Regions from separate parts of the Dactylosporangium sp. NPDC000244 genome, predicted to be linked through region 1. Evidence: riboswitches for the same ligand, from Rfam matches in the RefSeq annotation. Region 1 holds a riboswitch; each other region holds the start of a gene.
What was found. A riboswitch is a leader RNA that binds a small molecule or an ion and turns the genes downstream of it on or off. The one in region 1 is predicted to bind cyclic di-AMP.
Positions count from the first base shown of each region.

Region 2: linked by a shared signal. The riboswitch ahead of ABT369_RS06175 (hypothetical protein) and the one ahead of ABT369_RS39810 (NlpC/P60 family protein) in region 1 are both predicted to bind cyclic di-AMP.
Region 3: linked by a shared signal. The riboswitch ahead of ABT369_RS06400 (C39 family peptidase) and the one ahead of ABT369_RS39810 (NlpC/P60 family protein) in region 1 are both predicted to bind cyclic di-AMP.

Region 1 is NZ_JBEPEH010000033.1:138,762-142,699, reverse strand. It holds gene ABT369_RS39820 (Rv0361 family membrane protein) at 27-440, opposite strand; gene ABT369_RS39815 (methyltransferase domain-containing protein) at 738-1,517, opposite strand; gene ABT369_RS39810 (NlpC/P60 family protein) at 1,578-2,498, opposite strand; cyclic di-AMP (ydaO/yuaA leader) riboswitch at 2,539-2,700, opposite strand; gene ABT369_RS39805 (ABC transporter ATP-binding protein) at 3,001-3,735, shown strand; gene ABT369_RS39800 (ABC transporter ATP-binding protein) at 3,818-3,938, shown strand, end outside.
Region 2 is NZ_JBEPEH010000003.1:296,554-300,491, reverse strand. It holds gene glpK (glycerol kinase GlpK) at 1-113, shown strand, start outside; gene ABT369_RS06180 (glycerol-3-phosphate dehydrogenase/oxidase) at 134-1,831, shown strand; cyclic di-AMP (ydaO/yuaA leader) riboswitch at 2,003-2,146, shown strand; gene ABT369_RS06175 (hypothetical protein) at 2,429-3,241, shown strand; gene ABT369_RS06170 (hemerythrin domain-containing protein) at 3,315-3,869, shown strand.
Region 3 is NZ_JBEPEH010000003.1:352,138-356,075, reverse strand. It holds gene ABT369_RS06405 (Ca2+-dependent phosphoinositide-specific phospholipase C) at 1-1,401, opposite strand, end outside; gene ABT369_RS06400 (C39 family peptidase) at 1,513-2,283, opposite strand; cyclic di-AMP (ydaO/yuaA leader) riboswitch at 2,572-2,715, opposite strand; gene yicI (alpha-xylosidase) at 2,925-3,938, opposite strand, start outside.

The DNA of each region.
Region 1 (3,938 bases):
GTATGACAGCCATGAGGCGAGTGGCCCTAGAAGGGGTTGCCGCAGACCTTCCAGGAGCCACTCTCCTTGATCAGGTCGAAGCTGTGGCTGGACTTGCCGGCGTTCTGGTAGGTCAGGCTGGCGTCGATCTGGGCCGTCTCGTGGCCGTTGTTGTTGCTGTAGGAGCCGCCCCAGCTGATGTCGTGGGCGGTGATGGGGTCCTTCTTGACGTACGCCTCGAAGGTCTCCGGTCCGTAGTTCTGCTGCGCCGAGGAGCACAGCAGGTCGTAGGCGGCCTGGGTCTTGCCGGTCTCGAGCGCGGTCAGGAAGTCCCCGGTCGCGGCCTTGGGTGCTTTGGTGGAGCCGTTGACGACAAAGAAGAGCCCGGCGACGCCGCCTCCGCAGCAGAGCACGAAGAGGCCGATCCCGCCGAAAATAATGATCTTCCAGGTTTTACTCACGCGCCTCAGCGTATGAATCGAGATCAAGTCCTGATGTAAACCATTTGACGCAGGTCATGCCCGATGCGCGACGATTCGCGCGAACGGGAACGGCGTTATGGCGCGGTCGGCACGTACGCGCGGCCGTGGCAGGGGCCGGGGCCATGTCCGATGCGCGACAAGCCACGAGCCGCGAAACGAGGACCGCGGGCCGGGAGACGGGGCCGCGGGCCGGGAGACGGGGCCGCGGGCCGGGAGACGGGGCCGGGAAAACGGGAGCCGCGAGCCGGGAGCCGGGAGCCGGGAGCCGCGAAGGTTTCAGGCCCGCTGTGCGACGACGAAGAGGCGAGGGAACGGCAGGATCGTGCCGAAGGGCTCGCGCGGGTACAACTGCCGCATCTGCTCCTTGACCTCCGCCGTGAACTCCTCGAGGTCGTCCCCGGAGAGGGCGTCGAGGTAGGGCCGCAGGCCGGTGCCCTTGAACCACTCGAAGACCGGGTCGTCGCCGGGCAGCACGTGGTAGTAGGTCGTCTCCCACGCGTCCACGGTGAGGCCGGCCGCGGAAAGGAGCCGCACGTAGTCGGCCGCGCTCAGCACCGGCGACGCCGAGCGCGGACCCGTGGTGCCCGATGCGCCCGCCAGCAGCGGTGCCCAGCGCTCCCGTGCCGCCACCGCGGCCATGCCCGGGTCGAAGGAGAGCGGCACCTGGAAGGCGAGCGTGCCGCCGTCGTCGAGCGCCGCCGCCCACAGCGGCAGCAGCGTCCCGTGGTCGCCGACCCACTGCAGCGAGGCGTTGGCCACGATGACGTCGAGGGAGCCGCGCTGGGGCCGCCACTCGCCCGCGTCGGCGAGCTGGAAGGTCAGCTGGGCGGTCTGGTGCTCCGCGGCCGCCGCGATCATCGCCGGCGAGGAGTCGAGGCCCAGGATCGCCGCGTCCGGCCAGCGGGACGCGAGGGTGGCGGTCATCGTGCCGGGGCCGCAGCCGAGGTCGACGACGGCGACCGCGGACGTGGTGGGGATGCGCGCCACGAGCTCGCGGAAGGGGCGGGCGCGCTCGTCGGCGAAGCGCTCGTACTGCTGCGGGTCCCAGGTCGCCATGCCCCAATGATGAAGGGCCGCCCTTCGGTGAGAAGAGCGGCCCTTCGAACAAGCGACGAACTAGACCTTCGGCCGCCCGTACCCGTAGATGCTGTCGACGCCGATCGGCGCCTCCTTCACCACGTCGCCGGTGTGCGGGGCGTGCACGATGGTGCCGGGCTTGACGTAGATGCCGACGTGGCCGAGCCCGTTGTAGAAGACGAGGTCGCCGGGCAGCAGCTGGGAGCTGCTGATGTGGGCCACCTTGCTCCACTGGCTGGCCGCGTTGTGCGGCAGGCTCACGCCCGCGGCGCCCCACGCGCCCATGGTCAGGCCGGAGCAGTCCCAGCTGTTCGGACCGGCGGCGCCCCACTTGTAGGGCTCGCCGAGCTGGGCGTAGGCGAAGTTGACGACCTTCTGCCGGGTCGCGTCGTCGACGACGGGCGCCTTGGCGTTGGTCGTGCCGGGCGAGCTCACCTTGGTGCTGCCGGCGTTCTTGGCCTTCTTCTGCAGGTCCTCGAGCTTCTTGACGTCGCCCTCGATCTGCTTGCGCTGGTTTTCGAGATCGGCCTTCTGCGTGTTCTGCGCCGCGATCGTCTCGTCCAGCTTGGCCTTGTCGTTCTTGTAGTCCTCGATGCTCTTCTGCTGCTGGTGCGTGATCTGCTGCAGCATCGAGAGCTGGTCCATCAGCGAGCCCGACGTCGTCGCGTTGAGCACGATGTTGAGGTTGCGCATGTTGCCGTTGGTCTTGAACGCGGCGATCGCGATCTCCTGGACGGCGCCGTTGGTCGCCGCCACGCTGTCCTCGAGCGTCTTCGCCTTGCTCTGGGAGTCGGCCAGGTCGATGTTGATTTTGTTCCAGGCCTCGACCGTGGCCTCGAGGTCCTTGTTCGACTTGTCGAGCTGAGCCTCGATGTCGGCGAGCGACGGATCCGCGTGCGCGACCGTCGCGGGTGCGAGCACGGTGAGTGAGACGAACCCGATCAGCAGAGTCCGCAGCACCGACCGGCGGGCACGATGTCCAGTGGACAAGGAAAGACCCTTCTGCACCGACACCGCCTACCGGGTTAGCTGACGGGTTCGGGCGGGAAGAGATAGCGCCCTACCGCAGCATTGCGGATTCACCCCGAAGAACACGGGTCCCCGGTTCGCCGCGCGCGCCCGGGGGCGGGTGCGCGCGATGTCGATTCGGCGGCGCTTGCCCGGCGCCGTCCGGGTTGGACGGCGGACTGCCGAGCAGGCCAGAGCCTAACTTAACGTGATCATCTCGCAGGCGAAAGGCGTGCGTCCCGCTCGATATCTATTACCCCAAAAGTCCGTATTACCGCCGGTTGGCCGCCCGTGCCAGACCGTGACATTGGTGCCGGACGGTTACAGATTCGGGGCTTGATTCCTACGCGGAAGCGGGTTAAATACTCCTAACTTCTTACACCGCCGGTGCAAATAGTTCGGGGGTCCGCACGTGCTACGGGTCCAGAACCTCGAGGTCGTCTACGACGATGTGATGCTGGTGTTGCGGGGCGTGAGCCTCGCCGTCCCGGAGGGCCGGATCGTCGCCCTCCTCGGCGCGAACGGCGCCGGCAAGACCACGCTGCTGCGGGCGCTCTCCGGCCTGCTGGGCGTGCACGACGGGGCCGTGACGCGCGGCTCCGTCACCCTGGGCGACGCTCCCGTCCACCGTCTGCGCCCCGCCGCGGTCGTGCGGCGCGGGATCAGTCAGGTGATGGAGGGCCGGCGCACCTTCGCCGAGCTCACCGTGGAGGAGAACCTGCGGCTGGGCGCCCACACCCGCCGCCGCGGCGCGGCCGAGGCGATGGAGCGCATGTACGGGCTCTTCCCGGTGCTCAAGCAGCGGCGCGCGGCGGTGGCCGGCTACCTCTCCGGCGGTGAGCAGCAGATGCTCGCGATGGGCCGGGCGCTCATGTCCGACCCGAAGTACCTGCTGCTGGACGAGCCGAGCCTGGGCCTGGCCCCGCGCATGGTCGAGCAGGTGCGGGACCTGATCGTGGAGATCAACCGGGCCGGCACCGCCGTGCTGCTGGTCGAGCAGAACGCGACCATGGCGCTCTCCGTCGCCGAGCACGGATACGTGCTGGAGAACGGCAAGGTCGTGCTCGACAAGCCCGCCGCCGAGCTGCTCGCCGACGACGACATCCGCGAGTTCTACCTGGGATCGCACGCCGCCCACTCGTTCCGCGAGGTCAAGCACTACAAGCGCCGGAAGCGGTGGCTGTCGTGAGCGGTCCGGAGCGGAGCGGAGGGGCCGCTCACCATGGGCGCAGCGTTCTCGCGGCGGCACCGGAGCTTGCGGAGGTGACGTCGTGAGTGATGTGCTGACCTTCCAGGACGTGCAGCTGAGCTTCGCGGGCGTCAAGGCGATCAACGGGGTCGACTTCAGCGTCGGCGCCGACGAGCTCTTCGCGGTGATCGGCCCCAACGGCG
Region 2 (3,938 bases), on a different contig from region 1:
AGGAATCGCACCGCTGGGAGCCCACCTGGTCGCCGCAGCAGCGGGCCGAGGGCTACCGGCACTGGCACGACGCCGTCCGGCGGACCATGGACTGGATCGAGATCGGGGCCTGAGCGTGTACGACACCGGCACCATGTCACCGACCGCCCGGGACGAGGCCGTCGCGGCCCTGACCGGCACCGAGCTCGACGTCGTCGTCATCGGCGGCGGCGTGGTCGGGGCCGGCTGCGCCCTCGACGCCGTCACCCGCGGCCTGACCACCGGGCTGCTGGAGATGCGCGACTTCGCCAGCGGCACCTCGAGCCGGTCGAGCAAGCTCGTCCACGGCGGCCTTCGCTACCTGGAGATGCTCGACTTCCGGCTGGTGCGCGAGGCTTTGCGCGAGCGCGGCCTGCTGCTGCGGCGCCTGGCCCCGCACCTGGTCAGGCCGGTCCCGTTCCTCTACCCGCTCACCCACCACGTGTGGGAGCGGGGCTACGTCGGCGCGGGCGTCACGCTGTACGACACCATGGCCGGGCGCGAACGAGGCGCCCTTCCGCGCCACCGCCAGCTGAGCCGCCGCGCCGCGCTGCGGGCCTGCCCCGCGCTGCGCCCGGAGAGCTTCGTCGGCGCCGTGCAGTACTGGGACGCGCAGGTCGACGACGCCCGGCACACCCTGTTCGTGGCCCGCACCGCCGCCGCCTACGGCGCGCACGTGCTGTCCCGCGCGCAGGTCATCGGCTTCCTGCGCGAGGGCGGCCGGATCACCGGCGTGCGGGTGCGCGACCTGGAGCACGACCGCGAGTTCGAGGTGCGCGCGCGGCAGGTCGTCAACGCGACCGGGGCCTGGACCGACGACACCCAGGCGATGATCGGCGAGCGCGGCCAGTTCCACGTCCGCGCCTCCAAGGGCATCCACCTGGTCGTGCCCCGCGACCGGATCCGCTCCTCCACCGGGATGATCCTGCGCACCGCGACGAGCGTGCTGTTCGTCATCCCGTGGGGCCGGCACTGGATCGTCGGCACCACCGACACCGACTGGACCCTGGACAAGGCGCATCCGGCCGCGACCCGCACCGACATCGACTACCTGCTGAGCGAGATCAACCAGGTCCTCGCCACGCCGCTGCGCCACGACGACGTCGAGGGCGTCTACGCCGGCCTGCGCCCGCTGCTGGCCGGGGAGTCGGAGCCCACCTCCAAGCTGTCCCGCGAGCACCTTGTCGTCACGCCGGTGCCCGGGCTCGTCGCGGTCGCGGGCGGCAAGTACACCACGTACCGCGTGATGGCCGCCGATGCCGTGGACGCCGCGGTACACGGGCTGGACAGGGCGGTACCCCCATCGTGCACCGACCAGACCCCGCTCGTCGGCGCGGACGGCTTCGCGGCCCTGTGGAACCAGCGCGCCGCGCTCGCGACCGGCAGCGGCCTGCACGTCGCCCGGATCGAGCACCTCCTCGGCCGCTACGGTAGCCTCGTCCGCGAGGTGCTGGAGCTGCTCGCCGCCGACCCGCACCTGGCGCGGCCGGTGCCCGGCGCCGACGACTACCTGATGGCGGAGGTGCGCTACGCCGTGCTGGCCGAGGGCGCCCGGCACGTCGAGGACGTGCTCACCCGCCGCACGCGCATCTCGATCGAGACGTTCGACCGGGGCATGACGGCGGTTCGCCCCGTGGCCATGCTGATGGCCGACGCGCTCGGCTGGACCGCCGAGCAGGTCGATCGCGAGGTGGACAGCTACCGGCTGCGCGTGGAGGCGGAGCGGGCCTCCCAGACCCAGCCCGACGACCGCACGGCCGAGCGGATCCGCCGCGAGGCCCCCGACGTGGTGCCGGTGGTGCAGGCCGTCTGACGCATACATCGATCAACTTCCCTTCGATCGGCGCCGTTTCCTGAGCAAAGTCGCAGGTGGCCGGGGTGCACGCCGCATCTCGGCACTTCCGATCGAGGGGTTCACCTGCGCTTGAGAAGCCGCTATGGTCATGAGGCTCGCCGCGAGTGATCGTCACCGTTCCGGTGACGGCGCGGCGGCCCGCCGAGTCGTACTCGAACGAGCCGGGGACCCAAGCATCACTGGGGTGAATCCGCGTGGCCACGCGCCGCGCGGTAGGGCGATCCTCCCGCCCGAATCCGTCAGCTAACCCGGTAGGCGGCACCGGAAGGAGCAGTACATGCACGCCCTCTCGCGGAGCCATACCTCGGCCCATCGCCCAGCGGACCCGCCGGCGCGCCCGGATCGCCACATCGGCTGACCCTCCGGCCCCGGACCCCGCCCCCACCGCAACGCCCCGACCGCCACTGTCCCGAGTGGACGGTCGATTGCGCATTCCCTTGCTCCGCACCGGACCCCCCGGCCCGGAGTCGAACCCTGTCGAGGTTTCCGTGCAGCACCCGAACAAACCCAACCATCCCGACAATCTGAACCGTTCGCTCCGGACGAGGTGCGCCCGTGCCGGCCGATGAGACCACCGGGCGGCACCGGCGGCAGGAACCGTCCGGCCGGCGCCTCCCGGTCCGCCGGGGCATCGCCCTGTACTCCGCGGCCGCCGTCGTAGCGTTCGCCGTCATCGGCGCGCTGCTGTTGTTCAACTCACACGGCCCAAGCGCGCTGGCCGTGGCGCAGAACGAGTCGGCGACCCAGCGCGCCGACGACCGGGCGGCCGACGCCGAGAACCGCGCATCCCGCGGCGAGGCACGCACCGGCGACACGCCCAGCCGGCAACCGTCGGCGGCGGCCAGCGCCCCGGCGAAGCCGTCGACGGCGGGCACCACGGCACAGCCGCCGAGCACGGCCACCGCCGCGCCGACGACCGCCGCGCCGACGCCGGCGGTCATCGCCGCGGTCGGCGAGCTGACCCAGGCCGAGATGAACAACGCCGTGACGATCATCCGCACCGGACAGCAGATGGGCCTGCCCAGCCGCGCGTTCGTCGTGGCCATCTCCACCGCGCTGCAGGAGAGCCACCTGCACAACCTCGCCAACTCCAACGTTCCCGAGTCGCTCAACCTGCCCAACGAGGGCGTGGGCAGCGACCACGACTCCGTCGGGCTGTTCCAGCAGCGGCCGAACTGGGGCACCGTCACGGAGCTGATGAACCCGGCGGAGTCCGCGCGCCGCTTCTACAACGCGCTCGTGGACGTCTCCGGCTGGCAGCAGATGGCGATCACCGTGGCGGCGCAGACGGTCCAGGTGTCGGCGTTCCCGGACGCCTACGCCCAGTGGCAGTCGCTCGCCGAGCAGATCGTCACCGCCGTGCCGTGATCCACCCACGTCCCGGGGTTGTTAGGCGGCCGGGGCGGCGGGTAGTCGGCTGCGGAGACGAAGGAGGTGGCGCGTGACCCAGACTCAGCACCGGGACGTCGTCGACGTCCTGATGAACCAGCACGTCGAGATCAAGGCGCTGTTCAACCGGGTCGCCAGCGCGCAGGGCGACCAGAAGCGGACGCTGTTCTTCGACCTGGTCCGGCTGCTCGCCGTGCACGAGAGCGCTGAGGAGCAGATCGTGCACCCGGAGGCCCGCCGGGCGCTGGGTGACCGCGGCGACCAGGTCGTCGACGCCCGGCTCCGCGAGGAGTCCGAGGCCAAGCAGGTCCTGTCGGAACTGTACGACCTGGGCGTCGACCACCCGGGGTTCGACGAGCGGCTCGGCGCGTTCGCGGCCGACGTCAGCGAGCACGCCGCCAGCGAGGAAGTCGAGGAGTTCGAGCAGCTGCGGCGCACCGTCGAGCCGGACAAGCTGCAACGGATGGCCTCGGTGTTCGAGGCCGCCGAGAAGGTCGCGCCGACCCGGCCGCACCCGGCCGCGGGTGAGTCGGCGGCGGTGAACCTGCTCGCCGGTCCCCCGATCGCCGTCTTCGACAAGATCCGGGACGCTCTGCGCAGGACCTGACCCGCGAAGGCCCGCACCGGCGCGACCGGTGCGGGCCCGGAGGCGGTTGTGTCAGGTGCCGGGCGGTGG
Region 3 (3,938 bases), on a different contig from region 1:
GTGATTCGTCGCCGGATAGTTGGCCGGCGGGTTCGTCGCGTAGCTCGCGCTGTCGAAGTCCCAGCCGCGGACGATGTGCCCACCCTGCCGGGCCGCGGTGATGAAGGCGCTGTTGCTCGCGGTCGAGGCGTAGAACAGGGCACCCTCCTGCAGGACGGCGGCGTCCCCGGCCTGGAACTCGTCGAATGCGGTCTGGACGTACCGGATCCGCTCGGTGCTCACGAGGCCGGTCGAGTACAGCAGCGTCTGCGCGGGGGCGGCACCGTCGGCGCCGGTGCGCACCGAGACCCGGGCGCCGCCGGCCGTCGCGGTCGCCGTGTCGAACAGGGCGTCCGAGGTCTTGCCGTTGCCGCTCCACGCGACCGTCATCGCGCCGGCGCTGAGCGTGCCGGTCCAGTTCCAGTTCTGGCTGCTGGACTGGCTGCGGTGGACCTCCCGAACGGTGGTGCCGCCGCCGGTGAACCGGATCGTCGGCAGGACGCCGGTGTCGTACTGACGGCTGGGCGACCAGGTGATGTCGCCGTCGTCGCCGATCGTCCCGACGTGGTACCAGAGGGTGTCGGCGGTCTGCGACTTGTGCACCTCGACCAGCTGGCCGTTGTCGCTGAGTGCGACCGCCGGGGTCGTCCCGGAGTCGTAGCGGCCGTGACGCAGCCAGGTGATCCGGCCGTCGGCGCCGTAGGTGCCGGTCCAGTACCAGAGCGCGCCGGATCCCGAGTCGTGCACCTCGACGACCTGGCCGCGCGCGTTGATGGCGACCGCCGGGTGGAAGCCGGCATCGCGGCGGTATTCGGTGCGGCTCCCGGCGTCGCCGGACAGCAGCGTCAGGACCCGGCCGCGCAGCGACCCGATCGTCCCCAGCGCCCCCGGCACGTCCTTGGCCATCAGCAGCCGCGACCCGAACACGTCGCGCAGCTCCTGGTTGAGCGCGGACAGGTTCCCGGCCGCGAACGACGGGTTGTCGGTCAGGTCGTCCTTGAGGTCGAGCATCACCACCAGCGGCGCGTGCGACGGGTGCGCCGCGGACCACGCCGAGACGCTCTGCAGCCAGTCGCGCAGCAGGTTGGAGGCCGGGTTGCCGGTGTGGTCGACCGCGTCGCCGGGGCCGTTGTGCCCGATCGAGTAGTCGTGGTTCGTCGCGTACCCGTTGTCGTGGACGTCGAACTCGACGAAGCGCACGCCGCTGTCGAGCTGAGCGGTGATCGAGCCCCTGCTCCCACCGACGTTGCCCGAGTAGCTGTTGTGGGTGGCCCGGAACACCGCCGACGCGAAGGGCAGACTGTCGCCCGGCGTGGCGGCGAAGCTCACCGCCGGCGCCGCGAGTGCCACGGCGCCGGCGATGGCGAGCGCGACCGCCGCCGCGGACGATCGCCGTCCACGCGCGAGACGCAGAGCTGTCATGTGAAGGCCTCCAACCCGGAGCGCGCCACCCCGGCACGTCGGCCTTCATCTATGTCATGTACTCGGCGTCGGGCTCAATGAGCCCCCGGTGAACGTTCGCGGTCGGAAACATCAATACGAGTAGCCCCGCTGGGAGATCCAGTCGGCCAGCTTCGGGGCGCTGACCCAGTAGGTGCCGTCGCCCCGGGGGTTGGCCGGATCGGCGATCTTCACCGTGCTGCCACCGTCCTGGTATCCCACGACGGTGAGGTAATGCCCGCCTTCGTAGGAGTGGAAGACACCGGCGTTGTCCGTGAGGTGCCCGGCGATGTTGGCGACGACCGCCCGCCCGCTGCTGATGGTGGACACCACGTCGGCCTGCAGCTGCTTCGCCTGCGCCGACGTCGCCGGGTAGGCCGGGATCTCCCTGGTCCGGTACACCGTCTTGCCGTCGCCGATCACGCTGTTGAGCACCCGGGTGGTGTCCAGGGCCGAGTTCGTCCCGTTCGTGGTGGTGCCCAGCATCGACGCGGCCCGGTCCTGGGTGATGGCGTGACCCGCCGCCGTCAGCGCGATCCGGGTGGCCGCCGGGCCGCAGTAGTAGAAGTTGGGCTGCAACTGGAAGTCATAGGCGAGCACCTTCTCCGCGGGGGCCGCGGGGGCCGCCGGCGTCGACTGCGTCGGCGCCGGAGCGGACGGGTCGGGCACGGCCCGGGCGGCATCAAGCCCGCCCGCCGGCGCACCCACCGCGGCAGCGGGGGCCGACGACGTGTCGGCGGCCTGGCCACACGCGCTGACGGCCGCGGCGGTCGCGGCGAGCAGCGCGCCCGAGATCGCGACCGCTCGCACCCGGCGCATGCCTCGGATGCGGCCGGCCTGCTCACGTACGGGTTCAGCATGCATTGCGACTCTCCTCAACACCCCGCGCAGGGGCGATCGATCAGGGTTGAGCATCGGGGGTTGTGCGCGCAGCACGGCGCTCGGGGCAGGCCGCATGGGCCGGCCACCGCAACACGGCGTGGCAGCGCGGAGCAACGCGTCCCGGCTCGCCCGCAGCGCAGTCGGCGCCGCGCGGCGGCGGTCCGCCCTACGTGTGGTTAGCGCTCGGCCGCCGATGATCGACGCAGACCCGGGCGCGCACGCTCCGGGCGAGATTGGCTGCAGCTGGGGTTGCGGCTGTGCACAGGCGAATCTCCCTTACGCATCCGCTTACCGGGTTAGCTGACGGATTCGGGCGCGAAGGTCGCCCTACCGCGGGCACTCGGCCCACGGATTCACCCCAGACGTGCGGTGGGTCCCCGGCTCGTGCATGGCACGACTCAGCGGGCCCGTCCCGGCGCCACCTGTTGTGGGCACGAACCGGGTCGAGCGATCAATGACGTTACGCAAGGCCACAGGCCCTGCAAACACCTGCTAGCCGGAAGAACTGCTCTCCGCGCAACTACGCAACGCGGCGTTGCCCGCACTGTCCGATCAGGACGTGACATGCCGTCAGCCGCCGGCCCACGGACCGTCAGATCCGTGGGCCGGCGGCTGACGGTTGCTCAGTCCAGGGCCAGGGTCAGGGTGTGCTCGGTGGCGGAGCCGGACACGCGGGGCCCTCGCCGCGGGCCGCGCGGCCCGGTGACCCAGCACACGGTCCAGCCCTCGGTCAGGTGCTCCAGCCCGCGGGTCACGACCGCTTGCAGCTGCGATCCCGTCCGGGTCACGTCGACGACCACACGCTCCTCGCCGGCCGCGTCGAAGAGCGTGGCGACGCGCCGGTCGCCGTCGGCCATCCCGAACACCTCGAACACCGGGGCGAGCGCGTCGTCGTAGTCGGGCCGGTCGGTGCGTGCGCCGAGGGCGATCACCGATCCGGGCCGCACCAGCAGGGGAAGCGACGAGAAGTCGTGCCGCTGCCGGACCCAGCCGGGCCCGCTCACCGTGGTGCCGTCGAGGTAGCTGGTCCACGCCCCGCCGGGCAGGTAGAACTCGACGTCTCCCTCGTCGCTGAAGACCGGCGCGACGAGCAGGTCCGGGCCGAGCATGTACTGCCGATCGAGGAACGACGACGTGCGATCCTGCGGGAACTCGAGCAGCATCGCTCGCATGACCGGTATCCCGCGCCGGTGCGCGTCCACGGCCGCCGCCCACAGATAGGGCATGAGGGCATTCTTGAGCTGCGCGAACTGCCGGGTGACGGTGACCGCCTCCTCGTCGAACGCCCACGGCACCCGGTACGACTCCGAGCCGTGCAGCCGCGAATGCGAGGAGAGCAGACCGAATGCCACCCAGCGCTTGAAGAGCGCGGCGGACGGCGTGCCCTCGAATCCGCCGATGTCGTGGCTCCAGAAGCCGAAGCCGCCCAGGCCGAGGGAGAGCCCGCCGCGCAGCGAGTCGGCCATCGCGGTGTACGTCGACTCGCAGTCGCCGCCCCAGTGCACGGGGAACTGCTGGCTGCCGACGGTGGCGGAGCGGGCGAAGAGCACGGCCTCGCCCTCGCCCCGGTGCCGGCGCACCTCGTCGAAGACCGTCTGGTTGTACAGCAACGGATAGTAGTTGTGCATGAGCTGCGG